Regions from separate parts of the Massilia sp. WG5 genome, predicted to be linked through region 2. Evidence: predicted binding sites of a transcription regulator. Region 2 holds the regulator's gene; each other region holds the start of a gene.
What was found. Region 2 encodes sigma-54, which starts transcription at its own class of promoters, with help from an activator protein. Its sites were predicted from a motif close to TGGCANGNAANCTGCTTT; they were not measured.

Region 1 (7,639 bases), 1.0 Mb from region 2:
GCGAGGCGGCCGGCGTCGACCGCGAAAGTATCTACGTGACCAACGCCGTCAAGCACTTCAAGTGGGAGCCGCGCGGCAAGCGCCGTCTGCACAAGACGCCGGCGCAGAAGGAAATCGAGGCCTGCCACTACTGGCTCGAGAAGGAACTGGCCCACGTGAAGCCGACCGTGATCGTGGCGCTGGGCGCGACCGCACTGAAGTCCGTGATGCGCACCGCGAACGTGACGCTGAAGAATTCGATCGGCCATCCGGTCTTCCATGAAGGACACTGGATCGTCACGACTTACCACCCTTCCTACGTGCTGCGGGTGCCGAGCGAGGAGGCCAAGCGCGAGGCCTTCCAGACCATGGTGGACAGCCTGAAGCTGGCGCACGAGCTCCTGAACCGGCAACCGGAGGAGCCGCCGGCCTAGGGCCTCTTATATATACACAGCTTGTAACATCTTGTTGTACCCCTATCCTTGCCAGTGCCATTTAGGTAATCTTTGGCAACACAACAATAAAGGGGGCCTCGATGCTTGCTGCACGTCTTGCCTGTGTTTTTTCCCTGGGTCTGCTGAGCGCTGCGGCGCTGGCGCAGAGCGAGCCGCCATCCGCGCCCGCCGAGCAGGCAGACGCGGCCCCGCCGACCACGGTCGTGGTCGAGGGACGCCGCCCCGGTCCCGGTTTGTGGAAAGTGTCGAAGGATGGCCACGTGATGTGGGTGTTCGGCATGTATGCGCCGCTGCCGTCGAAGATGGAATGGGATGAGAGCCGGGTCGATCGTTTGATCGGGCAGTCGCAGGAAGTGCTGGGACCGCCCGGCACGGGTGTCAGGGTCGGCTGGCTGGGCGGCCTGAAGGCGCTGACTGCGCTGCCGTCGATCATCGGCATCACGAAGAACCCCGACGGCGCCCAACTGCACGACGTGCTGCCGGCCGACGTCTACGCACGCTGGGGCGTGCTGAAGCAGAAATACATCGGCGACGACGATGGCGTCGAACGCTACCGGCCTTTCTTCGCGGCCCAGAAGCTGACGGAGGCGGGGCTCAAGAAGAGCGGTTTGTCCGGCGGCATGGAGGTGCGCGCGCAGGTCGAGGGCATCGCGCAAAAGCGCGGCGTGAAAGTCACGCAGACCAACTTCATGGTCGATCTCGACAATCCGGGGCCCGTGCTAAAAGACTTCAAGAATTCGCAGATGGAAGACACGGTCTGCTTTACCAAGACGCTCGAACGCTTCGAGGGCGACATGGAAGCGATGCGGATGCGCGCCAATGCCTGGGCCAATGGCAACATCGCCGAGATCAGCAACCTCGATTACGCCGAGCGCGAGGACGCCTGCCACGACGCCGTGCTGAACAGCCCGGCCGCCAGGAAGCATCCGGCCTTCCAGAACCTGCGCGAACAGCGCCTGGCGTCCTGGCTGAAGGCGGCCGAGCACGCGCTGGACAACAACACCTCCACCGTCGCCATGCTGTCGATGAGCGATATCCTGGGACCGAAGAGCTACCTAGCGGTGCTGCAGGCCAAAGGTTATACGGTCGAGAGTCCCAGGTAAGCGGCTCTTACGCGGGGGCGTCGGGGCTGCCGAAGGTCTCGAACACCTCCTCGCGCGACGCCGCCTGCGCGACACGCGCGCCCGGCGCGACGTCGTGGGTCAGCCAGACGTTGCCGCCGATGACGGCGCCCTTGCCGATCGTGATGCGGCCCAGCACGGTAGCGCCGGCGTAGATGACGACGTCGTCCTCCACGATCGGATGGCGCGGCAGGCCTTTCTGCAGGCTGCCGTCGGCATTCGTCGGGAAGCGCTTGGCGCCCAGGGTGACGGCCTGGTACAGGCGCACGCGCTGGCCGATGACGGCGGTCTCGCCGATCACCACGCCGGTGCCGTGGTCGATGAAGAAGCCGGTGCCGATCCTGGCGCCGGGGTGAATGTCGATCCCGGTGGCCGCGTGCGCCCTTTCGGAGATGATGCGCGCCAGCAGCGGCAGGCCGAGCTGGTACAGGCGGTGCGCCAGGCGGTAGTGGATCATCGCCAGCACGCCGGGGTAGCACAGCAGCACTTCGTCGACGCTGCGCGCCGCCGGGTCGCCCTGGTAGGCGGCCAGTACGTCGCTGTCGACCTGCATGCGGACCTCGGGCAGGGCGGCGGCGAAGGCGCGGGTGGCTTCCAGGGCCTGGCTGGCGATGTCGCCGTCGGTGCGCTGCTCGAGGGCGGCGCTGTAGTGCAGCTCGATCTCGACCTGGCGCAGCAGCGCGTGCAGGGCGGAGTCGAGGGCATGGGCGACGTGGAAATCCTCGCTGTCGCGGCGCAGGCCGGGCGGCCCCAGGCGCAGGGGGAACAGGGCGCCCTTGAGCTGAGTGACGATTTCCACCAGCGCGTCGCGCGAGGGGAATTCGATGCCGCGCACCTCGCCGGCGGGACGGTGGGCCTGGCGCCATTGCTGGCGGGCGTCGTGCAGCTCGCGCACGATGTTGCCGATGTCGAAGTGAGCCATCAGTGTCTTCCTGAATGAAAGAATGAATATAGCGGATTTACCCGGTTTGCTCATCTTAAGCAGCATCACGCGAGCGGCAGTCGGAATTTGTCAAAAGGGTCAGAAGCCGCGTAGAATGCAGGCAACGCGGGTGTAGCTCAATGGTAGAGCAGAAGCTTCCCAAGCTTACGACGAGGGTTCGATTCCCTTCACCCGCTCCATCGTGGAAGCCGTACGCTGAACACTGGTCATTTGCTCCACAATCCCTAGGTCGCTCCACAAATTCTCCTGATGCTGAGGCCGAATTTCTGCCTCCGGATCTATCCATTCCTGGTAGCAAGTCTCGGATCTGCTCATCCTAAACGTGCACTACGAGACCGACAAGAACCGCATGTTTGTCCGCGGCTTCCGTCGGATGGCGTGCGTGCTGATGGCGAGACGGTCAGCTTCACGATCAACGCCCTGTTTGCTCCCTAGGGCTGGCTGCCTGGATTGCGCTGCTGCGCGAGTACCGCGCTGCTGGAACGGAAGAAAGAACAGACCAGGCCGGCGAGCTGTCTGCGCGCCGAGGGGCTACAAGCTCGGTACAGTGCCGAAGGGCGGCCTGATCCTGCTGAAGGAAGAGGTGCGCCACAAATTGAGCGGGATTGACATCTACATTCCCGGCGCTCGTCGGCGTGGCGCAGACAGCTAAGGGCCGAGGTGCTTACCTATTCAACGGCCGGAATGCATCCGAGGTAGCTCGCAAGCTCGGCATCGGTCGGGCGACGGTCTACCGGATCATTAAACAAGAAGAAAGAAAAAGTGTTTAATCAGCGCTCCGGTAGAGGTGCCGTCGAATGACATGGACAAGCTTGACTTCTCATCGCTAATATCTCGATGACTAAAAACTGCGTACGAAGTTCGATGTGCCGGATTTTATTTGGTTAGGAAGCACGACGTTTACGCAATACGGCTGCGAGACCGGCTAGAGAGAGACCGATCAATGCAATAGAGGAGGGTTCCGGGACTGCATTCGGAATGTCATCAACTTGCACGGAAAGCATGGCTGCTGGCATAGCGTCAGACCCCGCCCACAGACCTTCAATCCTGGAAGGATTCGAAGTCGAAAGATGTGCCCCGACACTAAAGAAGTCACCAGCTGAGATAGCAGCAAAAGCGGCATCGCTAAGATTGACTGTAAACTCGGGCATCAATTGGTAGTTTGTTCCTTTGAGCGTGTACTCACCAAATTTAATGCCGGACATCAGATCATTATAAACGGTCATGTTAGAAGCATTACTGCCCGGCTGGGAGGTGGCATCCCAGATTTCTACCGTTTCGGACGAGTCCTCTGAATAATACTGGCCGTTACCCCCAAAGAAAGTGATGGATGCACTTACTACCTTTTTGTCTTTTGGAACGGGGGCCAATTGGAAATTATAGAAACTGTTGTAAGAATTCCCATAGATAACGCCCGTGAAGGTATTGGTATTGAAATTGGCATGATCGCCCGAACTAGAGTACCAACCGTTGAGCGTTGAGGTGTAGGTAATAGGTGCAGCGCTTGCATTGATTGCAAGAGATGCAAGGGAAATTGCGATGAGGGCAGAAATTTTCATATTCAACCTTTATATTTGGGAAACTGTTAATCAGCAATAAACGTGCCAAAAACGCAACTATATGATTTCTAAAAGGAAATTATAATTGTTGGATGCTTAATCGTTAAATCCTGCTCGATATGTAAGAAATACCGACAGTGGGGATAGCCATGAAGGCATGGATTGACTTTGCGTGCCGCTGAGAATGGCGGCAGGAAGTAGTCTCACTTTCCGAGAAATGAGACGGCCACCACGTTACCTCGGCAGCATGGCCCTCTCTCAAACCGATCTCGATACACTAGACCAGGCAATCGCCCGCAGCGCTCTGTCCGTGGAGTGCGATGGTCGTAAGCAACCCGACCTTATCGCATCAGTTGCCCGGCGGCGGATGGTCGAAGGGCGTGCTGGTCGACCTGCCGGTTCAGCAGCCCGGGGTTGGCGAGATGCGCCTCCTGGCGCCCGCCCTTTGGCTGCGCAGCGGCATGTGCGGGCCGATAGCCTGCGCCGTCTGCAGCTGGCGACTCTGGAACGCTTCCCCAGAGCCATTGTTGGCCGTCAACGACCTTTAGCTGCCTCAAGCTCCGGCTTGGACGCCGTTGTATGACGGCGGCCGCATCCTTATGCTCATCCTCGGACTCATCCATCGTGCATGAACTTCAAGGAGAGGCGCCATGAAACTGCTGTGGAGAAGATATGCCTGCCTGGCCGGCTTGCTGGCCGCGGGATTGGCTGCGCAAGCGCAGGACATGCCCAGCGCGGGCGCGAACCTGGCCGCGGCCGAGCAGCAGGGCGCGGCGCTGGCTACGGTCCGCGTCGGCGACGCGGGAACCACCCGTCGCGTGATGTTCTGGAACAATGCCACCGTCAAGGCAGTCCAGCTCGATTACGTGCCGCCGGCCGCCGGCGAGAACCGCGCCTATCTCGAGCAGCCCGGACCCACCTACGGCAGCCGCGCGATGGCCATCGTCCAGCTGGCGATGTTCGACGCCATTAACGCGATCGCAGGACGCTACCCGAGCTATGCCGGCCTGCCGCGCGCGCCCTCGGATACCTCGCCCGACGCCGCCGTCGCCCAGGCCGCACACGACGCCCTGGCCGCGCTGTGGCCGGCGCAGAAGGCGGGTTTCGACAAATGGCTGGCGGACGACCTGGCCCGCATCCCGGCGGGGCGGGCGAAATGGAACGGCATCGACCTCGGGCGCCGGGCCGCGGCCGCCATCCTGGCATTGCGCGCCGCTGACAATTCCGCGAATACCAACCGGACCGTCGGGGTCGACTATTTCCCGAGCAACGAGCCGGGCAAGTGGCGGCCCGATCCGGTCAGCATGAGCAGGGCTGCGGTCGGCGTCACCTGGGGCGAGGTGCGCCCGTTCGCGGTGCCGTCCGTCGACAAGTTCAGCGTACCGCCGCCGCCTTCGCTGACGAGCGACGCCTACACTCGCGCCTTCAAACAGGTCAAGCGGCTCGGTGGCGACGGCAGGATCACACCTGCCGTGCGCACGCCCGAGCAGACCTGGATCGGGATCTACTGGAGCTACGACGGCAGTCCCTGGCTCGGCACGCCGCCGTGCATGTACAACCTGATCCTCCAGCGCGTTGCGCAGGGCCGCACCACCGATCCGGTCGAGCTGGCGCGCCTGTTCGCGCTCGCCAACGTGGCCATGGCCGATGCCGGCATTGCAGCTTGGAAGGACAAGTGGCGTTATGACTTCTGGCGTCCGGTAACCGGCATCCGCGAGGCCGATCCGGGCACCGGGCCGACCGGCAAGGGCGACGGTAATCCGGACACGCATGCCGACCCACGCTGGACGCCGCTGGGCGCGCAGGCAAGCAACACCCGCAACCCGGATTTCACCCCACCGTTCCCGGCCTATCCCTCGGGCCATGCCAGCTTCGGCGGCGCGATGTTCCAGACACTGCGCCGCTTCTACGGCACCGACAAGATCAGTTTTACCCTCGTATCGGACGAGTGGAACGGCGTGACCCGCGACAACGAGGGCTGGGTACGGCCATGGAAGCCGCGCACCTTTTCGTCGCTGTCGCAGGCCGAGCTGGAAAACGGCACCAGCCGTGTCTACCTCGGCGTGCACTGGCAGTTCAACCTGGAGGGCATCGAGCAGGGTAACGGGATTGCCAATTACGTCTTCGACCACGGCCTGGTGCCGCCGGACCGGCTGAACGGGTGCCAGTGCCGTTGACGGTCCTTGCCGCCGGGAGCGTGGAACCCGGCGGCAGCGGTATGTGCGGCTCGCCTCTTGAAAATATGGCAAACTTGGGATATTCGTCCCACCAGTCTTGACCATGCAACAACACGCTCCGCGGCCTGACATCCCTTCGCACGACACCGATAGCCTTGCCGGCTCGCTCATGTTCCTGAGCGGTGGAGGCGAGGCCGGCGCCCTGATGCGCACGCGGGACTGGAGCGACTCGTTGCTGGGGCATCCACGCACCTGGCCGCAGGCGCTGCGCACCGTGGTCGGGCTGATGCTGAACTCGAAGTTTCCGATGTTCGTCGCCTGGGGCGGGGAACTCGGTTTCCTGTACAACGATCCCTACCGCGAGATCCTCGGCGACAAGCATCCGCGCGCGATGGGCGCGCGCTTCCACGACATCTGGTCCGAGATCTGGAGCGACATCGAGCCCTTCATCGAGCGCGCGCTGAACGGCGAGGCCACCTACGTCGACCGCCTGCTGCTGGTGATGAACCGGCACGGCTACGACGAGCCGACCTGGTTCACCTTCTCGTATTCGCCGGTACGCGACGAACATGGCGTCATCCAGGGCATGCACTGCGCCTGCGTCGAGGTCACCGACCAGGTGCTGGCCGAGAAATACCGCAACGAGGAAAACGAGCGCTTCCGCACCCTGTTCGAGCAGGCGCCCGGCATCATGGCCGTGCTGCGCGGGCCCGAGCACGTGTTCGAGCTGACCAACCAGTCCTACCTGCAGCTGATCGGCCACCGCCAGATCGTCGGCAAGGCGGCGCGCCAGGCCTTGCCGGAAGTGGTCGGGCAGGGCTTCTTCGAGCTGCTCGACCGCGTCTACAGCACGGGCGAACCCTTCGTCGGCCATGCCCTGCCGGTGCGCCTGCAGCGCGAGCCGGACGGTCCGCTGGAGGAGCGCTACATCGACTTCGTGTACCAGCCGATCCGCGACGCCAACGGCGCCGTCTCCGGCATCTTCGTCGAGGGCAGCGACGTCTCCCAGCGCAAGCAGGTCGAGGACGAGCTGCGCGCGGCGAACCGCCAGAAGGACCAGTTCCTGGCCATGCTGGCCCACGAGCTGCGCAATCCGCTGGCGCCGATCATGACCGCGGCCCAGCTGCTGAAGATCGGCAGCCTCGATGCCAGGAACATCGCCAACGCCAGCGAGATCATCGTGCGCCAGGCCTCGCACATGACCGACCTGGTGAACGACCTGCTGGACGTCTCGCGCGTCACCCGCGGCCTGGTCACGCTCGAGAAGGAAGAGCTCGACCTGAACGTGATCGTGGCCGCCGCGGTGGAGCAGGTGCGCCCGCTGGTCGATGCGCGCCGCCACTCGCTCACGCTGCAGCTGTCGGGCCGCAGCGCCCACGTGATCGGCGACCGCACCCGCCTGGTG
Region 2 (7,639 bases):
CCCAGGCCGTCGAGATGCTGGCCGACATCCGCGCCTTCGTGGCGAAATGGCTGCCCTCGTTCAAGACCGACAACCGCAGCTACCTGACGGTGGCGGTCGGCTGCACGGGCGGCCAGCACCGCTCCGTCTACATGGCGGAGCGGCTGGGCGCATATTTCAGCGATACCGAACGGGTGGTCGTGCGGCATCGCGAACAGCACTAGCCTGCCACGTCGCTCCCGCCTGCGCGGGGAGTCGGGCCGGGCAATGCCCGGCACGACGGTTTTCTTACACCAGCCCGGTCGCGTAATACACGCCGATCACGAAGAACACCGCCAACGTCTTGATGATCGTGACGGCAAAGATCTCGCGATAGGATTCGCGGTGGGTCAGGCCGGTCACCGCCAGCAGGGTGATCACGGCGCCGTTGTGCGGCAGGGTGTCCATGCCGCCGCTGGCCATCGCGACCACGCGGTGCAGCACTTCCAGCGGGATGTGGGCCGCTTGCGCGCCCTGGATGAACAGGTCGGACATGGCGGCCAGCGCGATGCTCATGCCGCCCGAAGCCGAACCGGTGATGCCGGCCAGCGAGCTCACCGAGACCGCGGCATTCACCAGCGGATTCGGAATCCCCTTCAGCGCATCGCTCACGACGATGAAGCCCGGCAGCGCGGCGATCACGCCGCCGAAGCCGTATTCCGACGCGGTGTTCATCGCCGCCAGCAGGGCGCCGCCGACGGCTTCCTTCGAGCCCGCCGCAAAGCGCTGGCTGACGCGGCGGAAGGCGGTCGCAAGCACCAGCAGGATGCCGAGCAGCAGCGCGGCTTCGACCGACCAGATCCCCAGCACGGTCTTGATCGTCGCGGTCACCGGGGTGTGCACGCCGGGCAGCACCTCAGCCGGCACGGTGTAGGCGCCGGCGCCGTACCAGACCGGGATCATCTTGGTGAACACGAAGTTGGCCACGCCCACCAGCACCAGCGGCAGGACCGCGATGACCGGGTTCGGCAGCGCTTCGCTGGACGCCTCCTGCGGTTCGTTGACGAGCGAGGCGCCATAGCCCTCACCCTTGGCCATCGCGGCGCGGCGACGCCATTCCAGGTAGCCCAGGCCGACCACGATGATGAACAGCGAGCCGATCGTGCCGAGCACCGGCGCGGCCCAGCCCGTGGTCTTGAAGAAGGTGGTCGGGATGATGTTCTGGATCTGCGGGGTGCCCGGCAGCGAATCCATCGTGAACGAGAAGGCGCCCAGCGCGATCGCGCCCGGCATCAGGCGCTTCGGGATATTGCTTTGACGGTAGAGCTCGGCTGCGAAGGGATAGACCGCGAACACCACCACGAACAGCGACACGCCGCCATAGGTCAGCAGCGCGCACACGGCCACGATCACGGCGTTCGCGCGCGAGCGGCCGATGTAGCGGATCGCGGCCTGCACGATGGCTTTCGAGAAGCCGGACATCTCGATCACCTTGCCGAACACGGCGCCGAGCATGAACACGGGGAAGTAGAGCTTGACGAAGCCGACCATCTTTTCCATGAAGATGCCGGTGAAGACCGGGGCCACGGCGGAAGGGTCGGTGAACAGGACCGCGCCCAGCGCGGCGATCGGGGCGAACAGGATGACGCTGTAGCCGCGGTAGGCGGCAACCATCAGGAAGGCCAGTGCGGCCAGGACAATCAGAAACGACAAAACAGACTCCTCTATTGTTTTACTTGGTATTGCGGTGTCCCCTGCCGCGTCGGGCAGTGAAGGCACACCTTGTGTCATGCCGCGCGTGGCGGCGATGATTCATTTGCCTGAAAGCTGGCGCAAGCGGCGCGCCTTCAGGTCTGCGATCCGGTCTTCGTCCCAGGTATAGAAGCCCTGCCCCGTGCTTGCGCCGAGTTCGCCCTTGTCGACGTGGGCGCGCATCAGCTCGAGCACCTCCTCGTCCTTGGCCAGCGCCGGCATCAGGTTGGCGCCGATCCCCATCAGGGTATGCAGGCCGCCGAGGTCGGCGCTCTCGAAGGGCCCCATGATGCTGTAGCGCCGCCCCAGGCAGGCTTTCATCACGGCGTCCACGGTCTCGGGCGTGGCCGCGCCGGAACGCACGATGTGGAGCGCTTCGCGCAGCACCGCGAACTGCAGCCGGTTGCCGATGAAGCCGGGAATCGCCGCCTTCAGCACCACCGGCTCCATGCCGATGCCGGCCAGCAGGCGCACGCTGCGCTCGACCGCGTCGGGCGCCGTCGCGCTGCCCGGCACCACTTCCACCAGCGGAATCAGGTGCGGCGGGTTCCAGAAATGCGCGACCAGGAACCGGGCCGGTTTCCGCATGTGTTCGGACAGCGCGTCCGGCGGAAAACCGCTGGTATTGCTGGCGATGATGGCATCCGGCGCCATGATGTCTTCGAGCTGGGCATACAGCGTGTGCTTGGCCCCGAGGACTTCGGGAATCGCTTCGATGGCCATGGCGGCGCCGGCCAGTTCGTCCAGGCCGCCGCTCACGCGCAGGCGCGCGAGCGCGGCGTCGCGTTGCGGCGCGTCGACCAGGCCCGCCGCCATCAGCTGCGACAGGATGTCGGCCGCGCGGACAGGAATCCCGGCCGCGCGTTCGGGGTCGGCTTCCACTACCAGCGTGGCGTGGCCGGCCAGCGCGAACTGCGTCGCGATGCCAACGCCCATCAGGCCGCCTCCGACGACACCGATGACGTGAATATCTGTCATGTTGTCTCCTTATGCGAATGGCGCAACGATAGCAGGGATGATGCATTGCGTCATCGGAAAGCGGGGCACTACAGTATTTATACTAGGTCCCGCAGCGGATGCGCATGCGCCGGCCACACCGGCTCGAAGAAGCGCGCCACCATCTCCGGTGTGACGGCCTCGAGCGTCGGCGGGTTCCATGCCGGCGCATTGTCCTTGTCGATCACCAGGGCGCGCACGCCTTCCAGCACCTCGCCGTGCTCGAAGTTGCGGCGCACCAGGGAGCGCTCCATGCGCAGGCAGCCGGCCACGTCCATGCTGGCGCCGCGCACCAGCATCTCGCGCGTCACGGACATCATCAGCGGCGAGCGCTGGCGCATGGCGGCCAGGGCTTTCTGCGCGAAGGGGCTGGCGTCGCCGGCCAGCGACTCCATCACGGCCTGCACCGAGGATGCCGCGAAATGGCGATCGATCAGCGCACGCTGTTGCTGCAGCTGGCTGTCGCCTGCCTGCGCTGCGAACGGCGCCGCGAAGGCGCGGATCGCGGCCGGCAATTGTGCGCCCGGCGTGGCGGCGATCAGGTCCTGCAGCGCAGGCAATTGCGCAGCGGGGACAAACACGTCGGCCAGGCCGACGTAGAGGGCATCGGCGGCGCCGATGGTGTTGCCGGTCAGGCCCAGGTACATGCCGAGCGCGCCCGGCGCATGCGACAGGAAATGGCTGCCGCCGACGTCCGGGAACAGGCCGATGTTCACCTCGGGCATCGCCATCTTCGTGCGTTCGGTCACGACGCGCAGGCCGCTGTCCGGGCCGCCTTGGGCGATGCCCATGCCGCCGCCCATAACCACCCCGTCCATCAGCGCAATATACGGTTTCGGATAGAAATGGATCAGGTGGTTCAGCGCGTATTCTTCGGTAAAGAAGTCTTCCAGCAGCGCACTCCCGCCCGTCGGCGTGGCATGCCCGGCCTGGTGGAAGAAGCGGATGTCGCCGCCCGCGCACAGGGCTTTTTCGCTGGTGCTCTTGATAATGACGGCGTCGACGCCGGCCTCGTCGCGCCAGGCCAGCAGGGCTGCCGTCAGCGCGCGCACCATGTCCAGCGACAGCGAGTTCAGGGCCTTGGGCCGGTCCAGGGTAATGATGCCGGTGCCGTTGGCGACGCGGGTCTGCACGTATTCGCTCATGTCTCTTTGTTATTCATGAAATGGAAAACGGCATTCTAGCGCCCAACAAACGAAAAGGGCGCCAATGCGCCCTTAGTCCTTGCTGTGCCTGCGGAATGATCACGCTGCGGCGGCAGCTTCTCCTCCCTCAATGGACTCGTTGGATTCGTTGCTCATGCGTTTCAGCGGAGTGTTACTGTGATTCTGAAGCATCTGCTTGTACTTCTGGACTTGCCTGTCGAGGCGGTCCATCAGCATGTCGATCGCGGCGTAGAGGTCGTGTGCGGCGCTCGCAACGTGAACGATCTTCCCAGCAACGCGCAAGTTGATCTCGGCCTTCTGGCGTTTTTCTTTCTCGGTGAGATTGTCTATGCAGAGGATGACGTGGGAGTCGATCACTTGATCGAAATGGCGGGTGATGCGTTCAAGCTTGTTCTGTACGTATTCTCGGATTGCTGGGGTTACATCGAGATGATGTCCGCTGATAGTGAGATTCATACACACTCCTTTGAAGATGCGCTGCCAGGACATGCGCGCATCTTGCGCAGCTGGGCAGCTTGTTACAAGGATTTGCGAAGGCTAACGGGCGGGATCTTCAGCGCCTCACGGTATTTCGCGACCGTGCGGCGTGCGATAACCATTCCCTGTTCCCCTAGCATCTCCGCGATCTTGCTGTCGGATAAAGGGTTCTTGGGGTCTTCTGCTCCTGTGAGTTGTACGATAAGAGCCCGGATCGCGGTCGAGGATGCTTCGCCTCCTGCCTCGGTCGCGACGTGACTCCCGAAAAAGTACTTCAGCTCAAACATGCCGTGCGGCGTCAGCATGTATTTCTGCGTTGTGACGCGAGAAATTGTGCTCTCGTGTAGACCTAGTGTATCAGCTATCTCACGTAAAACAAGGGGCCGCATGGCAACTGCGCCGTGGGAGAAAAAGTTCCGCTGGCGCTCGACGATTGCTTGCGCTACACGCAGGATCGTGTCGAAGCGCTGGCGCATGTTCTTGATGAGCCACTTCGCTTCTTGCAATTGTGCATTCAGCTGCGACTCCGATTTTCCCTGCTTCATCAAGGCAGCGTAGATGCTGTTCACGCGCAGGCGCGGCATCACTTCCGGATTCAGCTGCACGCTCCAGCCGTCCTTCGCGCGGCGCACGATCACGTCCGGCACCACGAAGTCGGAGACGTCGGAAGCGAAGGCCGCGCCCGGATGCGGATTGCACTGGCGGATCACGGCCTGGGCTTCGCGCAGGTCTTCGTCGTCGCAGTCGAGGGCCTTCTTGAGCTTGTTGAATTCGCGCTGCGCGAACCAGGTCAGGTAGCGTTCGACGATGGTCAGCGCCATGCGCCGCGTCACCATCGGCACGCCGGGCATGCGGCGGATCTGCAGCGCCAGGCATTCGGCGGCGCTGCGGGCGCCGACGCCGGGCGGGTCCATGCTCTGCACCAGCGACAGGGCCGTGCGCAGTTCGTCGAACTCGATCTCCAGTTCGGGCGGCATGCGCGCATGCAGCTCGTCCAGCGATTCCTCGAGGTAGCCGTTGTCGTCGAGGGTATCGACGACGATCTCGACCAGCGCGCAGTCGCGCGGCGAGATGCAGGTCAGGCGCACCTGTTCCATCAGGTGTTCACGCAGCGAGACCGGGCTGGCTTCCAGCTGCGGGCGGCCGTCTTCGTCCTCGCCGCCGTTGCCGGAGCGGCCCGGCTCGCCCCATTCCATGTCGTGCTCGGCGCCGCCGGCCTCGCCGCTGTCGCCGCCCTCGCCCTCGCCGCCGGCGTTGTCCTTGCCCTCCTCGCCCTGGCTCTGGGCGGGCGGCGCGTCAGGCGTGGTGGAGGTCGAGGCGCCGTTGTTGATGGCGCCGTCCGCCAGCAGGCGCACGGAGCGGTCGAGCGGATCGTCGAGGCGCTCGAGCAGCGGATTGTCGCTCAGTACCTGCTCGATCTCCTGGTGCAGCTCGAGAGTGGACAGCTGCAGCAGCCGGATCGACTGCTGGAGTTGCGGCGTCAGCGCAAGGTGCTGTGATGTCTTGAGTTGCAGCGTCTGTTTCATGGCTACATCCGGAAGTGTTCACCCAGGTAGACGCGGCGGACCGATTCGTTGGCGATGATATCGTCAGGACGTCCGGAAGCCAGCACCGCGCCCTGGTTGATGATATACGCGCGATCGCAGATGCCAAGCGTCTCGCGCACATTGTGGTCGGTAATCAGCACGCCGATCCCGCGCTCCTTCAGGAAGCGCACGATGCGCTGGATCTCGATCACCGCGATCGGATCGACGCCGGCGAAGGGTTCGTCCAGCAGCACGAAGCGCGGGTCGGTCGCCAGCGCGCGCGCGATCTCCACGCGGCGCCGCTCGCCGCCCGACAGCGACAGCGCCGGGTTCTCGCGCAGCTTCTCGATCTGCAGGTCGGCCAGCAGCTCGTCCAGGCGTTCCTGGATGCGCGCCTTGCCCAGCGGCTTGCCGTTCTCGCGCTGCAGTTCCAGCACGGCGCGGATGTTCTCCTCCACCGTCAGCTTGCGGAACACCGAGGCTTCCTGCGGCAGGTAGGACAGGCCCAGCATGGCGCGCCGGTGGATCGGCAGGCTCGTGATGTCGGTGCCGTTGATGACGATGGAACCGGCGTCGGCCGGCACCAGGCCCACGATCATGTAGAACGAGGTGGTCTTGCCGGCGCCGTTCGGGCCGAGCAGGCCGACCACCTCGCCGCAGGCGACCTGCAGCGAGACGTCGCGCACCACCAGGCGCTTGCCGTAGCTTTTCTGCAGCCCCTTGACGACCAGGGTGCTGCCGGCGCCGGTGACGGCGGCGGCGTCTGCGTGGACATCCATCATTGCTTGGCTGCTCCCGACGGTGCTGCGGCCGGCGCCGCAGCGGGTGCCGCAGCGGGCGGACTACGGCGCGGTGCGATGATGATGGTGCTGCGCCCGCCGCCCGGCTTGCTGTCGCCGCTGGCGTCGTTGTGCACGTTCGCCTGCTCGGTGCGGTTGTCGTAGGAGATGAAGGGGCCGTTCACTTCGCTCGTCATGCGCTTGCCTTCGAGCTGCTTGACGACGGCGTTCGAGAACAGCTTGACCACTTCGGTGCGCTCGTCGTATTCGATACGCTGGGCCTGGCCCTCGGTCCACAGGTCGGGCCCGCCGTCGCGCTTCTGGCGGAAGCTCGCGATTTTTCCTGGCGCGGCGGTCAGCACCAGGATCATGTAGCCTTCCGGCGATTCCTTCATCACGGCCTTGTCCGACTTGATCAGCAGCGTGCCGCGCGTCAGCACGACATTGCCGGTCAGGGTGCGGGTCTGGGTGACCTCGTCGAGGTGGCCGTTGTCGAAGTCGACCTGGGCCTGCTTGAGCGAATCAGCGCGCTCCGCGCTGGCGGTAAGGCTTGCCAGCGAGAGAGCGGCGACGGCGAATATTTTTTTCATTGGATGCGAATCCTTTCAGGTTGTCCTGTCAGCGTGCGCTACGCGGCGGATAAATAATGCGGCCGCGCCCGCCCAGGTCCAGCTGCTGCGTGGCGTTGTTGGCCACCATGCCGACGCCGGTCGCGGAAGCGGCGCCGAGCGTCATCTGGATCGGCTTGTCGGTCTTCGAGATCTCCTCGTCCGGCAGCACGGTCAGCGCCTCGGTGCGGATGCGCATGGGCTGCGTGGTCGCGCTGCCCGGACGGGTGATGTCGACGTTGCCGACCAGGTCGATCTGGTTCTGGTCCTGGTTGACGTGCGCGGTGTCCGCCGTCATGGTCATGTGCGGATGGTCCACGCTCAGGCTCTGCACCACCGGCTTGTCGATCACCGAGGTGTTGTTGGCCGGTCGGTGG
Region 3 (7,639 bases), 380 kb from region 2:
GCTAGCCGCCGCCCAGGCGCTGGTGAAGCAGCAGCCCGAGAATGCGCAGGTGCATGTCCTGCTGGGTTCGGTATATGCGGCCAAGGGGGATATCGCCAATGCCCGCGCCAGCATGGAAAAGGCGCTCGCGCTCGAACCGAGCAATTTCCCCGCCGCGGCCAATCTGGCCCAGCTCGACCTGAACGACAAGAAGCCGGCCGATGCCGAGGCCCGCTTCACCACGCTGCTGAAGAAGGATCCGAAGAATATCGCGGCGATGACCGCGCTGGCCGAGCTGACCAACGTGCAGGGCCAGCCGGACAAGGCCACGACCTGGCTCGAAAAAGCCAGCAGCGAGAATCCGGACGCGGTCGCCCCCGGCATCCGCCTGGCCAACCATTACCTGCGCAACAAGCAGGCGCCGAAGGCGCTGACCGTGGCGCGCAAGCTGCAGACCGAACATCCGACCGATCCCAACCTGCTGAACCTGCTGGGCCAGACCCAGCTGGCAAACAAGGACAACGAAGGCGCGATCGAGACCTACAGCAAGCTGGTCAACGTCCAGCCGAAGTCGGCGCAGGCCAAGTACCAGCTCGCCTCGGCCTATGCGGTGGCCAAGCGTGACGACGATGCCGCCGCCGAGCTGAAAAAGGCGACCGCCCTGCAGCCCGACTTCCTCCCGGCCCAGCTTGCGCTGGCCGAGCTGGCGATGCGCAAGAAGCATCCGGAAGAAGCGCTGGCCATCGCCCGCAGCCTGCAGAAACAGGAACGCAATGCGTCCGCCGGCCTAATGCTCGAAGCCGACCTGCTGACCATGGAGAAGAAGATCGACCAGGCCCTGCCGCTGTACGAGAAGGCCCAGGCCAGCCATCCGACCACCCAGGTCGCCCTTGCCATGCACCGTCTGCAAAAGATGAGCGGCAAGGAACAGAAGGCCAACCAGGGTCTGGCACAATGGATCAAGGACCATCCGAACGATGTCCAGGCACTGATGTACTCGGCCGAGCAAAGCCTGTACAGCAAACAGTACCAGCCTGCGGCCGCCCAGCTGGAGACGGTGGTGAAGCTGACGCCCAATAATGCGCTGGCGCTCAACAACCTGGCCTGGACCTACCAGCAGCTGAACAATCCCAAGGCCCTGGAAACGGCCGAGAAGGCCTACAGCATCGCCGGCAACAACCCGGCCGTGCTCGACACCCTCGGCAGCATCCTGACCGACAAGGGCGACAGCAAACGCGCAGTGGACCTGCTGCAGAAGGCGGTGGCGGCGCTGCCCGAGAACGGCGACATGCAATTGCATCTGGCACAAGCCCAAGTCAAGAGCGGCGACAAGGCGAACGCCCGCAAGACACTGGAAAAGCTTTCTGCAGCCAATAAAGGCGAGGCTGCGGTCAAGGCCAAGGAACTGTTACAACAACTGTGAATTTTCACCGGCGGCGCAAGCCGCCGGTGTCACAAATAGTGCATTTTTCATCATATTAGTTAGCAATTATTCATTTCTTTATAGAATCTTTACTGCCTCGGTGTTACGATTGTTAAAGTACCCGCGCCTTTGCGCAAGATGATTATCGACGTCCTGCGGAGATTAAAAGAATGAACAGTTTAACAACTCACGAGGAATTGACAAAAGCGTCCTCTGAATCTCAAGGCGCACGGTACGATACCGCTCCTGAGCAAGCTGCCAAGCTCGACTGTGATACGATCACAGACGTGACTATTAACGAAAAAACATTTGGTATCCGCACTGCGGACACGGATGGGAGACGCAGTTCTGCGAATCTTCTCATCAACAAAATGTATGCGTGGCGCGGTTATACGGGCACGCATCGTCTTGACGATGATCCGAACCGGATTACCCTTTCGGCTTCTGACCACGGCGAAGTGGTCGGAACGGTCACGCTTGGCATCGATTCCCCGGTCGGCTTGCTGGCCGACGAAGTCTTCAAGGACGAGATCGACCGCTTTCGCGCGCGCGGGGCAAAAGTCTGCGAGATCACCAAGCTCGCCTTCGATCCCAAAGTCCGCTCCAAGGCCGCGCTGGCCTCGCTGTTCCACGTGATGTTCATCTATGGCCGCCGGCTGCACAAATGCACCGACGTGTTCATCGAAGTCAATCCGCGCCACCGCCGCTTCTATGAAACCATGCTCGGCTTCAAGCGCATGGGCGAACTGCGCATCAACCCGCGCGTGGATGCGCCGGGCTGGCTGCTGTGGAACAGCCTCGATTACGTCCAGGAACAGATCGAGCGCTACGGCGGCACCAGCGATTCCATAGAAAACGAACGCTCCCTGTTCCCCTATTTCTTCTCCCAGAAGGAAGAAGAAGGTATCGCGCGCCGCCTGACCAATCTCGGTTGAGTCCGGACAGGCTTCCAGACCCGCTCAGGCGCCCGGCGCACCCGCCGGCGCCTGCCCGGCCGCTTCATGGCGCACCAGGATCGGCACGATCAGCCGGCGCATGAACAGGCCGATGCCGCCCCACATCGTGATGAACCAGAGCGGCACGCCGCCCGGCGGATTGCCGGGATAGCCCCACTGCCCGCTATGCACGCCCGTGTATTCGATCAGCGCCCCGAGCAGCACCATATAGCCGGCATAGGCCAGGTCCAGCGGCTCGTGGAACAGCACCAGCCCGACCAGCAGCAAGGCGCCGGTCACCATCAATAAGGTATTGCTGTCGTGGATGGTCGCGAACGCGGCCGCATAGGCCAGTGCGAGCGCCCACACCGTGGCGCGCCGGCCGCCTGGCGCCGGACCGTTCAGCAGGCGCCGCGTGTGCAGCAGATAAAAGCCCCACATGAACAGCTCCCAGACCGGCTGCAGCAGGATGTCCGGATGGGCGAACATGAAGATGCCCTGCTTCAGGGACGCCGCGTTCATCGCCGTGAAGAACAGGCAGACGCAGACATAGAAGATCGCTTCCACCTTGCTGATCCGGCCGAACGTCAGGGCCCAGAGCAGCAGCAACGCGGCCAGCTTGCCGAGGTTGGTCGGCACGAAGGCCAGGATCAGCATGACTGCCGGCACCTGGAGAAGAAGGCGGGTTCGTATATACATTTGGCAAGTAAACAATAGGACGCTGATGTTGTCAATCAGCAAAAGTTTTAGAAAAAGAAAAAGGCCTCCGAAGAGGCCTTTTCATGAGCGCGCCAGGATTACTTGGCAGGCTTCTTCTCGCGGCGACGCAGGGCAGCGCCCATGCCGACCATCGCCAGGCCCATCAGCGACAGCACGCCCGGTTCCGGGACGGTGCCGGAGTATGCCTGGGCTGGATCGTCGATCCGTGCGCCCAGGATGTTGGCGCCGCCATTCCAGGTCGGGTTGTAGTTGTAGCTGTTCTTGAAGCGCAGGTCGCGCAGGCCGAGGTAGCTCGAGAACCAGTTCGAGTCCAGCTGGTTTGCCCACAGGCCGGTCATGCCGTTGACCGTGGCATCGGCCACGACCGAACCGTAGGAATCAGCCACACCGGAGAAGCCGTTGCTGCTCGGGATGGTCGTGCCGACGATGGTGTTGGTGGTGTTGCCGGTATCCATGCCGGTATCGAACATGATACGCGCCAGGAAGGTACCTTCGGTGAAGCCGGTGGCGCAGCTATAGCCGCAACGAACGCCGGCCGGGCTGATGTCGGTCGAGCTGGCGCTCATCTTGCTGGTATCGCGCCAGTACAGGTCGAGGTAGCCGCCGGTTGCAGGGAATGCGTTCAGCGGGTCGGTCGAAGCAGTACCGGCTTGAACGCCGTAGAACATACCGGTGATCTGGCCGCCGGAGAAGCCATTGGCGTAGATAGCCGGGGTGATCGGATTGACCGAGTCGTGCGGAACCACGACGTTACCTTTGTACAGGGTCTCGACGCTAAAGACACCCCAGTTGATCTCTTTCACGCCATTTGCGTTCCAGGTGGTCGCACCATTCGTGGCGATTTGTTCTTGGCCGGTAAACTTCAGGTACAGCGGACCATCCGGCAGGGCGATTGCCGGAGCAGCATAGGCACCAACGCTCATGACGGCAGTAGCGGCGAAAGCGAGTAACTTCTTCATGTTCTCTCCAATATTTGGATTTCAATTGATGGTTGCGACAGCACAGGTATATAAGCAACCTCTGTGCCAGCATGAAGAGTTACCTTGTAAATAACTGATTTTTAAGCGAATTGTTATTTGGAAATTAACATTATTGCGTAATTACATTGCCCGGTTAACAAAAATTGTAAAAAAACCCGACAGTGCGCTGTTTAACACATCTGTCGGGCCATGACCGCTGAGGAGATTTGCCGGGCATGTGCTCAGCTGTGATAACGCCCCGGCGCCAGCAGGTCGTGCGGGTCGAACTCGCGACGCAGCCGCGCATGCAGGCGCGCCGAATCGTCCAGCCAGCCCTGCAGTTCGGGCATGGCGTCCACCGCCAGCCGGTAGGGGAACCAGCCGCGCTCGCGGCCGGCGGCGATCAGTTCGCGGTAACACGCTTGCGCCGCCGCCACTGCCGCCGGGGAATGGCGGTCGAACAGCAGTGGCACGGTGCTGTCGAACAGCTTGTCGCTGAGCGAGGTGAAGGTCAGCAAGGGCTCGATGCCGTGGCGCCGGGTGATCTCCCTGACCATCTGGACATAGGCGCGCGCGCCGGCGCCGCGCATCGGCACCAGCGGCGCGTACCAGATCAGGCCGCAGCCATCGCGCGCCGGATCGCGCGGCCCCTCGCCATGCGGACGCGGATTGCGCCAATAAGCCAGCGGCAAGGCGGTTTCGTTCGGGCGCCCGAGCACCAGTTCCATCGAACTGGCCAGGGTCGACGCGGTGCTCGACAAGCGCCGCCCGGCCGGCCCTGGAATCCAGCGCGACAGGGCCAGCAAGGTATTCGCATTGTCCTGGCTCAGGAACAGCAGGCGGCTGGCTACGCCCTTCAGCGCGGCCCGGATCTCCTTCTGCGCCGCCGCCACCATCCTGGCGGTGCCGTACAGGGTGCCGAAACCGGTCCAGGGCAGGATCTGGTACTGGCTGCCGAGCGCGTCGATCACTTCCTGCGGGATCAGGCCGTCGGGCCCGACCCGGTCGGCCGGATACGGCGCCGACATCGCCAGCACCCGGTGCCGGTTCATGAGGTTCAGGCCGCCGACGGTGCCGGGCAGGCGGCCGAGAATCGTGCGGATCCGCTCGACGGCCGGCTCGAGCAGGCTGTCGTCCTTCAGGCTGAACAGGCATACCTTCACTTTTTCCGGCCGCCGCGCCAGCATGATGCTCATGCGCGTCACGATGCCCAGGCCGCTCTGGGTGAAGAGGCCGCTGGCGTAGGGACCGATGCCCCACTTGAACAGGCGCGCGATATCGTCGCCGCCCGCTTCGCGCATCGCCGTGCGGTACAGGCTGCCATCCGCGAGCACGGCTTCCAGGTCCGTCACCGCGGCGAAGTGGTCGGTATGGGGCGTCACGCCGTAGCCGCGCTCGAGCGCATTGCCGAGCAGGCTGCAATGGGGACCGGCGCCGGTGGTCGGCACCATGAACGGGTAGTCCTTCTGCGTCAGGAAGTCGGCCAGCATCCCCTGCGTAACGCCGGGCTCGACCGTGATCACGCCCATTTCCTGGTCAAAATGCAGGATCTTGCGCAGCTTCGACAAATCGATGATGACGCAGCCGTCGCGCGCCGCCAGCGCGCTGCCGTAGCCCCAGTTGTTGCCGGTGCTGATCGGGTGCACCGGCACCCGGTAGCGCTGGGCGATGCGCATGACTTCAGGCAGGAGTTGACTGTCGAGGATGCGCAGCGCGGCCGGCAGGCGGCGCGCGGCGCCGGTGGTATCACGGCCCCAGGCCTGCTGGGCGGCATCGCCGGTCAGGACATTGTCCCGGCCGAGCAATGCCTGCCAGGCATCCAGTGCGGACGCCAGATGGTGTGTGGTATCGGGCATGAATCGGATTAAGAATCGCTTCAGGTCGGTGGGGACAATGGAGGACGCTTCAACTTCAGGTTCAGTTGCTCGATCAATTCGGTTGCCGCGCTGACGATCTGGCCGGACTCGAAACCGGCCTTCGTCATTTCCTTGAAAAACGAGCGCGCCAGAATTTTTGCCGCATCCTCCGGATTACGGTAAGCCAGGCGGACCTTGTCCTCGACCTGGTCACGCGCTTCCTGCAGCAAGGCCAGCTGGGCAAAGCGCGAATCGAGCAAGCGTTGCAATTGTTGCACCTGGATCGACTTACCAATGAATAGCGCAATTATATTCAGCAATTGCAAATCGCTATGGCCAAATGCCGGCCTGTCCTTCGCGCCCGCCACGTTGATGACGCCAACGATCTTGCCGTCGACGCGCAAGGGGGAGCACATCAGGCTGCCGCCGATGTCGTCGCGGGCATGCGCCAGCCCCGCCAGTTCCGACTGCGCGATATCGTCGACCAGCAGCGGATCGCCGCTGGCCAGCACCCGGCCGCAGATGCCTTCCCCCTGCCCGACCGAGGCCGTCAGGGCCGCATCCGGCAAGTTGCCGACGCGCGCATACAGCGTCATGCGCAGGTGTTCGGGCGCGCCGCTGTTGAGCAGCATGATCGAGCAGCTTCCCGCACCGAGCAGGCCGGCCGCCAGCGTGGCTTGGTGCTGCAGATTATCGTCGAGGCTGCCTTCCGCCAGAAAATGCTGCAGGTCCTGCAATCGCACCAGCCTGTTTTCCGCGCTTCCCATGTCGTCCTCGCAATATTAATGATTGCATATCAATAATCTTTTAATAATATGCCTTTTCACTTTGCGGAGCCAGCCATTCAATGGGCCGGCTTTGCGTCAGGAGAAAGAAAGGCTTTATGGAACAGATGGCGCGTCAGCAGGAAAAACGGCATGCGCAGCCAGTTGCCGCGGATGTACAGCATGCCGTGGGCGGCCGGCGTGAAAGCGTCGGCGCAGCTGGGGTGCGCCGGGACCAGGGCGCGCAGGAACAGGCGGTCCATCAGCGCCAGCAGCGGGCGGCCGGGGCCGGACGGCGCCATGGCCTGCAGGACCGCGTCCGGCACCCGCGTCCCCAACAGACGCCGGCAGTAGCGCAGCGCATAGAACAGCGGCCGTTCGAGTTCGAGTTCGCGCGCGCGCGCCGGCAAGCCGTCCCAGAAGCCCTGCTGCGGTCCGAATTGCTGGAGCAGCCGGTGAATGTCGAACAGGTTGCGCAGGCCGTGGTCGAACTCGCCTTCCGAAAACAAGTGCACGGCGCTGTGCAGCACCATGTCGCGCGGCGCCAGCATGAACAACCGCGGCATGCCCGGTGCGAGGCCATCGATCGGCACGGCGGCCGCGCGCAGCCTGGCGGGATCCGGACGCTGCGCCGCCGTCTCGGGCAGGATGGCATGGTGCACGTCGATGACGTTGCCTCGGCGCAGGTGCTCCATCGGCGGCAATTCATGCATCCACTCGCGGTAATAGCGCTGGTCGTAGGCATCCTGGTGCAGGCTGGCCCAGCCGTTCAGCATCAGGGCGGCCTCTACCTGGCCCAGCTGCGCTTTCGGCACCAGGATATCGATGTCGGAAAACATCCGGCCGCGCCCCGCCGCCAAGCCGGCCATCGCATACGCCGCGCCCTTGAGCAGGATCAGCGGCAAGCCCAGGCCGGACAAGGCGCGGTCGATCTGCATCACCTCGTAATGCACCGCCTGGGCATGGCGCGCGCTGGCGGCACGCGCCCACTCCAGCTGGGCGC
Region 4 (7,639 bases), 660 kb from region 2:
GGCCGGCGTGATCTCCCCGGCCCTGCGCGACGCCGCGCTGGCCGTGACCCTGCATCCGGCGCTCGGCTCCGGCGTGGCGCCGCCGCCGGCCAACACCTTCGTCACCCGCAAGGCCGCCAACGCGGTGCGCAACCACCTGGCCAACCTGCTGGGCGATTCGCGCCTGTACAACCTCGACCGCCTCGACCTGTCGGTGGTGACCACGCTGAATGCGGACGCCCAGAAGGCCGTCACCGCGGCCCTGCGCCGCCTGACCGACACCGAAGCCGCGGCCGCCGCCGGCCTGACCGGCAAGGGCATGCTCGGCAACGGCGACCCGTCGAAAGTCGTGTACAGCTTCACGCTGATGGAGCGCGGCCCCCAGGTCAACTACCTGCGGGTCCAGACCGACAACTACGACCAGCCGCTCGACATCAACGAAGGCGCCAAGCTCGACCTCGGCTCGACCGCCAAGCTGCGCACCCTGACGACCTACCTCGACATCGTCGACCAGCTGCACCAGCGCTATGAGCCGATGAGCAAGGCCGAACTGGCCAAGGTGAAAGTCGATCCGAAGGACCGGCTGAGCCAATGGGCGGTCGAGTACTTCATGACGCTGCCGGCCGGCGCCGACCGCGGCCTGCCGCCGATGCTGCATGCGGCGATGGAGCGCAAGTACTCGGGCAATCCGGGCGAAGCCTTCTTCACCGGCGGCGGCGTGCACATCTTCGGCAACTTCAGCAAGCTGGACGACAGCCGCATCCTGACCGTGCAGCAGGCGCTGCAGAACTCGACCAACCTGGTGTTCGTGCGCCTGATGCGCGACGTGGTGCGCTACTACATGTTCCAGCTGCCGGGCTCCTCGGCCCAGCTGCTGGCCGACGCCGACGACCCACGCCGCGCCGAGTACCTGTCGCGCTTCGCCGACCGTGAAGGCAAGGATTTCCTGGCGCGCTTCTGGAACAAGTACCGCGGCATGGAGTGGCCGGAGATCGAGACCGCGCTGATGCAGGGCGTGCGCCCGGCCGCGTCGAAGCTCGCGGCGGTCCACCGCACCATCATGCCGGACGCCTCGCTGGCCGAGTTCAGCAAGTTCATCCACACCCGCCTGCCGGACGACAGGGAGGTCGACGAGGAACGCATCGCCAAGATGTACGACCAGTACTCGGTGGCGAACATGTCGCTGGCCGACCGCGGCTACGTCGCCTCGGTGCACCCGCTCGAGCTGTGGCTGGCCGGCTACCTGCGCACCCATCCGAAAGCCGGCTGGGACGAGGTGACCAAGGCCTCGGTCAAGGAGCGCCAGGAAGTCTACTCCTGGCTGTTCAAGACCCACCGCAAGCATGCCCAGGACAAGCGCATCGCCGGCCTGATCGAGGTCGAAGCCTTCCTGAAGATCCACGCGCAGTGGAAGAAGATGGGCTACCCCTTCGACTCGCTGGTGCCGTCCTACGCGACCACGCTGGGCGCCTCGGCCGACCGTCCGATCGCGCTGGCCGAGCTGATGGGCATCATCGTCAACGGCGGCGTGCGTAAGCCGACCCAGCGCATCGACTCGCTGCACTTCGCCAAGGACACGCCGTACGAGACCCTGGTCAAGCGCGGCCAGCTTGACAAGGGCGAGCAGGTGCTGAACCCCGACGTCGCGCGCGCGGTGGCCGACGCCATCCGCGGCGTGGCGCAGGAAGGCACGGCCAAGCGCGTCAAGCAGGCCTTCTATAAACAGGACGGCAGCGTGATCGCGATGGGCGGCAAGACCGGCACCGGCGACCAGCGCTTCGACGTCTACGGCGCCGGCCACCGCCTGATCGAATCGCGTTACGTGAACCGTTCGGCCACGTTCGTGTTCAACATCGGCGAGCGCTTCTTCGGCAGCATGACGGCCTATGTGCACGGTCCGGAATCGGCCCATTACGACTTCACCAGCGCACTGCCGGTGCAGCTGCTGGTGACGCTGGCGCCGAGCCTGATGCCGATGATCGAAAAGCAGGACCTGGTGACGGTGCCGGGCCTGCACGTGACGACCGCGGCCGAGAAGGCGGCGGCCGCCACCGCGAAGGGCGCCCAGCTGAGCGACGACGTCGCCACCGTGAAGCCGGCGCCGGACGACGCCAAGGTGGAAGAGGTGGAGGCGCTGGCCAGGCCGGCCAAGCCGGCGGCGGCCGAGCCGGTCAAGCCGGCGGCGGAAGCCAGGCCGGCCAAACCGGCCAAGGCGGCCGCCGAGCCGGTCCATGCCAAGCCGGCGAAGGACGCCGCCGCGAACGCCAGGACCGAAGCCGGCGACGCGCCGCATCGCAAGCCGGCCGGGGAGGGCGCCCATCCCAGGGCGGCCGATGTCCTGCGCGCGAAACCGCGCGCCGAGGCGCCGGAACAGCCGAAGCCCGAGCCGGCGCGTCCGAAGCCGGCCGCGGTGGAGGAAGTGCTGCATTGAACGGCAGCCCTGAACGGCAGGGGGCCGCGTGAGGCGGCCCAAGCTCGGCAAGTTCAGCCTGGTGTCGCTGCGCGACCTGCTGGTCGCGTCCTTACCCACCATACTGCTGGTGCTGGCCGCCTGCGTGGTGGCCTACATCGTGGTCGACCCCGCGCCGCCGCGCCGCGTGGTGCTCGCCACCGGCCAGGAAAACAGCGCCTACGAAGAGTTCGGCCGCAAGTATGCGGCGCTGCTGGCGCGCGAGGGCATCAAGGTCGAGCTGCAGCGCTCGCTCGGCTCCGAAGACAACCTGCAGCGCCTGCTCGACGGCCGCGCCGACATCGCCTTCGTGCAGAGCGGCTCGACCAGCGAAGCCAGGACCGGGCAGCGCGAGCTGATGTCGCTCGGCAGCCTGTTCACCGAGCCGGTGTGGCTGTTCCTGCGCACACCTAAAATCCACAGCCTGACCCAGTTGAAGGGCCTGCGCATCAACCTCGGCCCCGAAGGCACGGGCGTGCCCCGGCTGTTCCGGCAGGTGCTGGCGGTGAACGGGGTCGAGCCAGGCCAGCTCACCATCTCCGCGCTGGAGAATACCGCGGCCACCGTCGAACTGCTGGCCGGCCGTATCGACGGCCTGGTGTTCAGTTCCGCGCCCGAGGCGCCGCTGATCCAGATGCTGCTGCAGACCCCGGGCATCCGTCTCTTCGACTTCCGCCAGGCCGAGGCCTACACGCGCCGCCTGCCTTTCCTGACCCATGTGGTGCTGCCGCGCGGGATCGTCGACCTCGGGCGCGACATACCATCGCAGGACTTCCACCTGATCGCGCCGACCGCGACCCTGGTCGCGCGCGAGGACCTGCATCCGGCCCTGGTCGACCTGTTCGTGAAATCCGCCATCGAGATCCACGGCGGCGCCGGCTGGTTCTCGCAGCAGGGCCAGTTCCCGTCGCCGAAGTACACCGAGATCCCGGTCGCGCGCGAGGCCGCCAAGTACTACCGCGACGGCCCGCCTTTCCTGCAGCGCTACCTGTCGTTCTGGCTAGCCAACCTGTTCGACCGCCTGTGGGTCGTGGTGGTGGCGCTGGCGGCGCTGGTGATCCCGCTGTCGAAGATCGTGCCGCCGCTGTACGTGTGGCGCATCCGCTCGCGCGTGTACCGCTGGTACGGTCAGCTGCGCGCGGTCGAGCAGGCGCTGGAGAACGCGGACCCGGCCGATTGCGACCAGGTGCGCACCGACCTGCTGCGCCGCCTCGACGACATCGAGGCGCGCGTGAACCACATCTCGATTCCGCTGGCCTATGCCGATGCGCTGTACGGCCTGCGCAGCCACATCAACTTCGTGCGCCAGCGCGTGCGGGCCGGGATTAAAACCTAGCCGTTCAAGAGACCGCGAAAACCGTCGTCAAGCGCCCACCCAGGGCAGGCCGGCCTTGCACCAGCCGCCCACGGTCTTGCGGTGGCCGTCGCCGTCGCGGTCGCCCTCGAAGCCTTCGAGAATGTCGAACGCATTTTTATAGCCGAGCTCGGTCGCGACGCGGGCCGCATGGCGCGAGCGCACGCCGGAGCGGCACAGGAACAGCACCACGTCGTCCTTGTCGGCGGCCTGCTGGAGCTGGGTGGCGAAGTCGGGGTTCGGCGCGCCGCCCGGATACAGGCTCCACTGCACGGCGCCCTGCTGGCCCTCGGGGATGGCGGGGCGGCCGATCCAGTCGCGCTCCGCATTCGTGCGCACGTCGACCAGTTTGACGCGCGGGTCCGTCTGGAGGAGGGCGAAGGCTTCCTGCGGCGTGACGGCGCCGGCATAGGGCTGGCCCGGGGCGCGTTCCCTGGCGGCGCGCAGGATCTCGTCGTTTGTACTCATGGCTTCCTCCTGGTTGAGTTCGTTCGCAGCGCTCGCACAAATGGTGCACGCTGCCTCAAGTTGGTGCATACTGCCGCACTTGCACCAAGCTGGTGCGTATGCATGAGTTTGCACTCGGCTTGCATCAAGTTTGTGCACCCTTACCGGGTCATTGATTTTAAGGGGCAAAACGCGAGCGATCCAAGGACTGATTGCTTATTTGCTCATGGTCAAGTGCTGGCACAATTTCTGCTTTAACTGAAATGCGCCTGTCGCACGCCCCCTTGGCGTCGCCGACACCCCTTTTTCAATCAGGAGAATACGAATGGCAAGGACCGCCGCAGATGTAATGCAGATGCTGAAGGAAAACGAAGTCAAGTTCGTCGATTTGCGTTTCGCCGATACCCGCGGCAAAGAGCAGCACGTGACCGTTCCCATCTCGCATTTTGACGAAGACAAGTTCGAATCCGGCCACGCTTTCGACGGCTCGTCGATCGCCGGCTGGAAAGGCATCGAAGCATCGGACATGCTGCTGATCCCGGACCCGAGCACCGCCAACATCGACCCGTTCATGGAAGAGACCACCGTCTTCATGCAGTGCGACGTGATCGAACCGTCGGACGGCAAGGGCTACGACCGTGACCCGCGCTCGATCGCCAAGCGCGCCGAGGCCTACCTGAAGTCGTCGGGCATCGGCGACACCGCCTTCTTCGGCCCGGAGCCGGAATTCTTCATCTTCGACTCGGTCAACTGGAAAATCGACATGTCCGGTTCGATGGTCAAGATCAATTCGGAAGAAGCTTCCTGGTCGACCGACAAGGAATTCGAAGGCGGCAACAGCGGCCACCGTCCGACCGTCAAGGGCGGCTACTTCCCGGTCCCGCCGGTCGACAGCTTCCAGGACATGCGTTCGGAAATGTGCCTGATCCTCGAAGCCCTGGGCATCCCGGTCGAAGTGCACCACCATGAAGTGGCCGGCGCCGGCCAGAACGAAATCGGCACCCGGTTCTCGACCCTGGTCGAGCGCGCCGACTGGACCCAGAACATGAAGTACGTGATCTGGAACGTCGCCCACAGCTACGGCAAGACCGCCACCTTCATGCCGAAGCCGATGAACGGCGACAACGGCTCGGGCATGCACGTGCACCAGTCGATCTGGAAGGACGGCAAGAACCTGTTCGCAGGCGACGGCTATGCCGGCCTGTCGGAAACCGCCCTGTACTACATCGGCGGCATCATCAAGCACGCCAAGGCCCTGAACGCGATCACCAATCCGGGCACCAACTCGTACAAGCGCCTGGTGCCGGGCTACGAAGCCCCGGTCAAGCTGGCCTACTCGGCCCGTAACCGTTCGGCGTCGATCCGCATCCCGCACGTGGCCAACCCGAAGGGCCGCCGCGTCGAAGTGCGCTTCCCGGACCCGCTGGCCAACGTCTACCTGTGCTTCGCTGCGCTGCTGATGGCCGGCCTGGACGGCATCCAGAACAAGATCCACCCGGGCGAAGCCGCGACCAAGGACCTGTACCACCTGCCGCCGGAAGAGGACAAGCTGATCCCGACCGTCTGCTCGTCGCTGGAAGAGGCGCTGGAAGCACTGAACAAGGACCGCGAGTTCCTGACCCGCGGCGGCGTGTTCAGCGACAGCATGATCGACGCCTACCTCGAGCTGAAGATGCAGGAAGTGCAGCGTCTGCGCATGACCCCGCACCCGGCCGAGTTCGACATGTACTACTCGTCGTAATCGATCGTCAACGCGTACACGTTTAGTGTATCCGTGAGGTAACAAAAACGCGGGGAAAGCCGGCTGGCTGCCCCGCGTTTTTTTCATCCGGAGTCGGATGCGGTATAGTCGGAAGCTTCCCAACCAGGCACATTCGTGCCGACTGACCTGATGCGAATGACAAGCATTGCTTTCATGCTGCGCCCGGCCGGCATGCTTTTGGCGCTGACGCTGGCCACACCCGCCTTTGCCCAATCCGTCGTCTACCGCTGCGTCGACAAGGAAGGCCGCGTGCTCTACACCGATGCCAACGCCGGCAACTGCAAGGTGGTCGATTCGATCGTCTCCGGCGCCATCTCGTCGCCGGCGCCGACCCGTGCACCGGCCGTGAGCATGCGCCAGGGCGCCGCCCGTCCGGCGCCCGCGGCGTCCAGCCCGGCGAACTTCCCGCGCGTCGACAGCGCCACCCAGCGCGCGCGCGACGACGACCGCCGCGCGATCCTCGACGAGGAGCTGCGCTCCGAGGAAAAGAAGCTGGCCGACCTGAAACGCGACTTCAACAACGGCGAACCGGAACGCCAGGGCAACGAGCGCAACTACGCCAAATACCAGGAGCGCGTGGCCCGGATGCGCGACGACATCGGCCGCGCCGAGAAAAACATCGAAGCGATCAAGCGCGAGATCGCCAACATCCGCTGACCCTGTGACCCACACCTTCGAATGACGACTTCCGACCGTTTCACCGGGCTCGAACTGCTGGCCTCCGCCGTGCTGGTCGCCGACACCGGCGGCCTGGTGCGCTATGCGAATCCGGCCGCCGAACACCTGCTCGAGATCTCGGTGAAATCGCTGTCGCGCCAGAAGCTGGCCGGGCTCTTCCTGAACGGCGAGGAGCTGGATGCGCTGTGCCGGCAGGCGCTGGCGCACAAGTACGCCGACCTGCGCCAGGACCTGACCCTGCAGCGCGGCGGGCGCGAGCCGCTGCACGTGCACAGCATCGTCAGCGCGGCCGGGGATGGCGAAGTGGTGGTCGAGCTGCGCGAGAACGTGCAGCAGCTCAAGCTCGACCGCGAAGAGCGCCTGCTCGACCAGAGCCAGGCCAACAAGGAACTGATCCGCAACCTGGCGCACGAGATCAAGAACCCGCTGGGCGGCATCCGCGGCGCGGCGCAATTGCTGGAACTCGAGCTGCCGGATGCGTCCCTGAGGGAATACACCCAGGTCATCATCAAGGAAGCCGACCGCCTGCAGACCCTGGTCGACCGCCTGCTGGCGCCGCACCGTCGCCCGCACATCGTCGGCGACGTTAACATCCACGAAGTCTGCGAGCGCGTGCGCAGCCTGGTGCTGGCCGAATTCCCGGCCGGCCTGGCGATCCGGCGCGACTACGACGCCTCGATTCCCGAATTCCGCGGCGACAAGGAACAGCTGATCCAGGCCGTGCTGAACATCGTCCACAACGCCGCCCAGGCCCTGCGCGCGCGCATTGCCGCGGGCGACGCCCAGATCGTCCTGCGCACCAGGGTGGCGCGCCAGGTCACCCTGGCCAAGGTTCGTTACGGGCTGGCATTAGACTTGCATATCATTGACAATGGACCGGGCATCGCCCCCGAGATCCGCGACCGCATCTTCTATCCGCTCGTCTCCGGACGGGAGGGCGGCAGCGGCCTCGGGCTGACGCTGGCGCAGA

Region 1: a site for sigma-54 is predicted at 4,088-4,105, ahead of AM586_RS13145 (PEP-CTERM sorting domain-containing protein). Genes of this name have one in related genera too.
Region 3: a site for sigma-54 is predicted at 4,068-4,085, ahead of AM586_RS15985 (PEP-CTERM sorting domain-containing protein). Genes of this name have one in related genera too.
Region 4: a site for sigma-54 is predicted at 4,468-4,485, ahead of glnA (type I glutamate--ammonia ligase). Genes of this name have one in related genera too.

The regions. Positions count from the first base shown of each region.
Region 1 is NZ_CP012640.2:2,951,612-2,959,250, reverse strand. Features, by position in the region: gene AM586_RS13170 (UdgX family uracil-DNA binding protein) at 1-413, shown strand, start outside; gene AM586_RS13165 (TraB/GumN family protein) at 515-1,537, shown strand; gene epsC (serine O-acetyltransferase EpsC) at 1,545-2,477, opposite strand; tRNA gene AM586_RS13155 (tRNA-Gly) at 2,604-2,677, shown strand; gene AM586_RS29280 (helix-turn-helix domain-containing protein) at 3,134-3,268, shown strand; gene AM586_RS13145 (PEP-CTERM sorting domain-containing protein) at 3,383-4,057, opposite strand; partial or broken gene AM586_RS28840 (cell division protein) at 4,396-4,503, shown strand; gene AM586_RS13135 (vanadium-dependent haloperoxidase) at 4,708-6,234, shown strand; gene AM586_RS13130 (ATP-binding protein) at 6,338-7,639, shown strand, end outside.
Region 2 is NZ_CP012640.2:3,958,489-3,966,127, reverse strand. Features, by position in the region: gene rapZ (RNase adapter RapZ) at 1-203, shown strand, start outside; gene AM586_RS17720 (GntP family permease) at 268-1,671, opposite strand; gene AM586_RS17715 (3-hydroxyacyl-CoA dehydrogenase family protein) at 1,771-2,688, opposite strand; gene AM586_RS17710 (enoyl-CoA hydratase/isomerase family protein) at 2,766-3,851, opposite strand; gene hpf (ribosome hibernation-promoting factor, HPF/YfiA family) at 3,951-4,328, opposite strand; gene AM586_RS17700 (RNA polymerase factor sigma-54) at 4,391-5,875, opposite strand; gene lptB (LPS export ABC transporter ATP-binding protein) at 5,878-6,657, opposite strand; gene lptA (lipopolysaccharide transport periplasmic protein LptA) at 6,654-7,244, opposite strand; gene lptC (LPS export ABC transporter periplasmic protein LptC) at 7,273-7,639, opposite strand, start outside.
Region 3 is NZ_CP012640.2:3,576,763-3,584,401, reverse strand. Features, by position in the region: gene prsT (XrtA/PEP-CTERM system TPR-repeat protein PrsT) at 1-1,402, shown strand, start outside; gene AM586_RS15995 (GNAT family N-acetyltransferase) at 1,573-2,337, shown strand; gene AM586_RS15990 (hypothetical protein) at 2,362-2,994, opposite strand; gene AM586_RS15985 (PEP-CTERM sorting domain-containing protein) at 3,135-4,016, opposite strand; gene AM586_RS15980 (FAD-binding oxidoreductase) at 4,259-5,872, opposite strand; gene AM586_RS15975 (GAF domain-containing protein) at 5,893-6,615, opposite strand; gene AM586_RS15970 (nucleotidyltransferase family protein) at 6,717-7,639, opposite strand, start outside.
Region 4 is NZ_CP012640.2:4,616,951-4,624,589, forward strand. Features, by position in the region: gene AM586_RS20680 (transglycosylase domain-containing protein) at 1-2,410, shown strand, start outside; gene AM586_RS20685 (TAXI family TRAP transporter solute-binding subunit) at 2,439-3,764, shown strand; gene AM586_RS20690 (rhodanese-like domain-containing protein) at 3,792-4,250, opposite strand; gene glnA (type I glutamate--ammonia ligase) at 4,555-5,970, shown strand; gene AM586_RS20700 (DUF4124 domain-containing protein) at 6,127-6,648, shown strand; gene glnL (nitrogen regulation protein NR(II)) at 6,670-7,639, shown strand, end outside.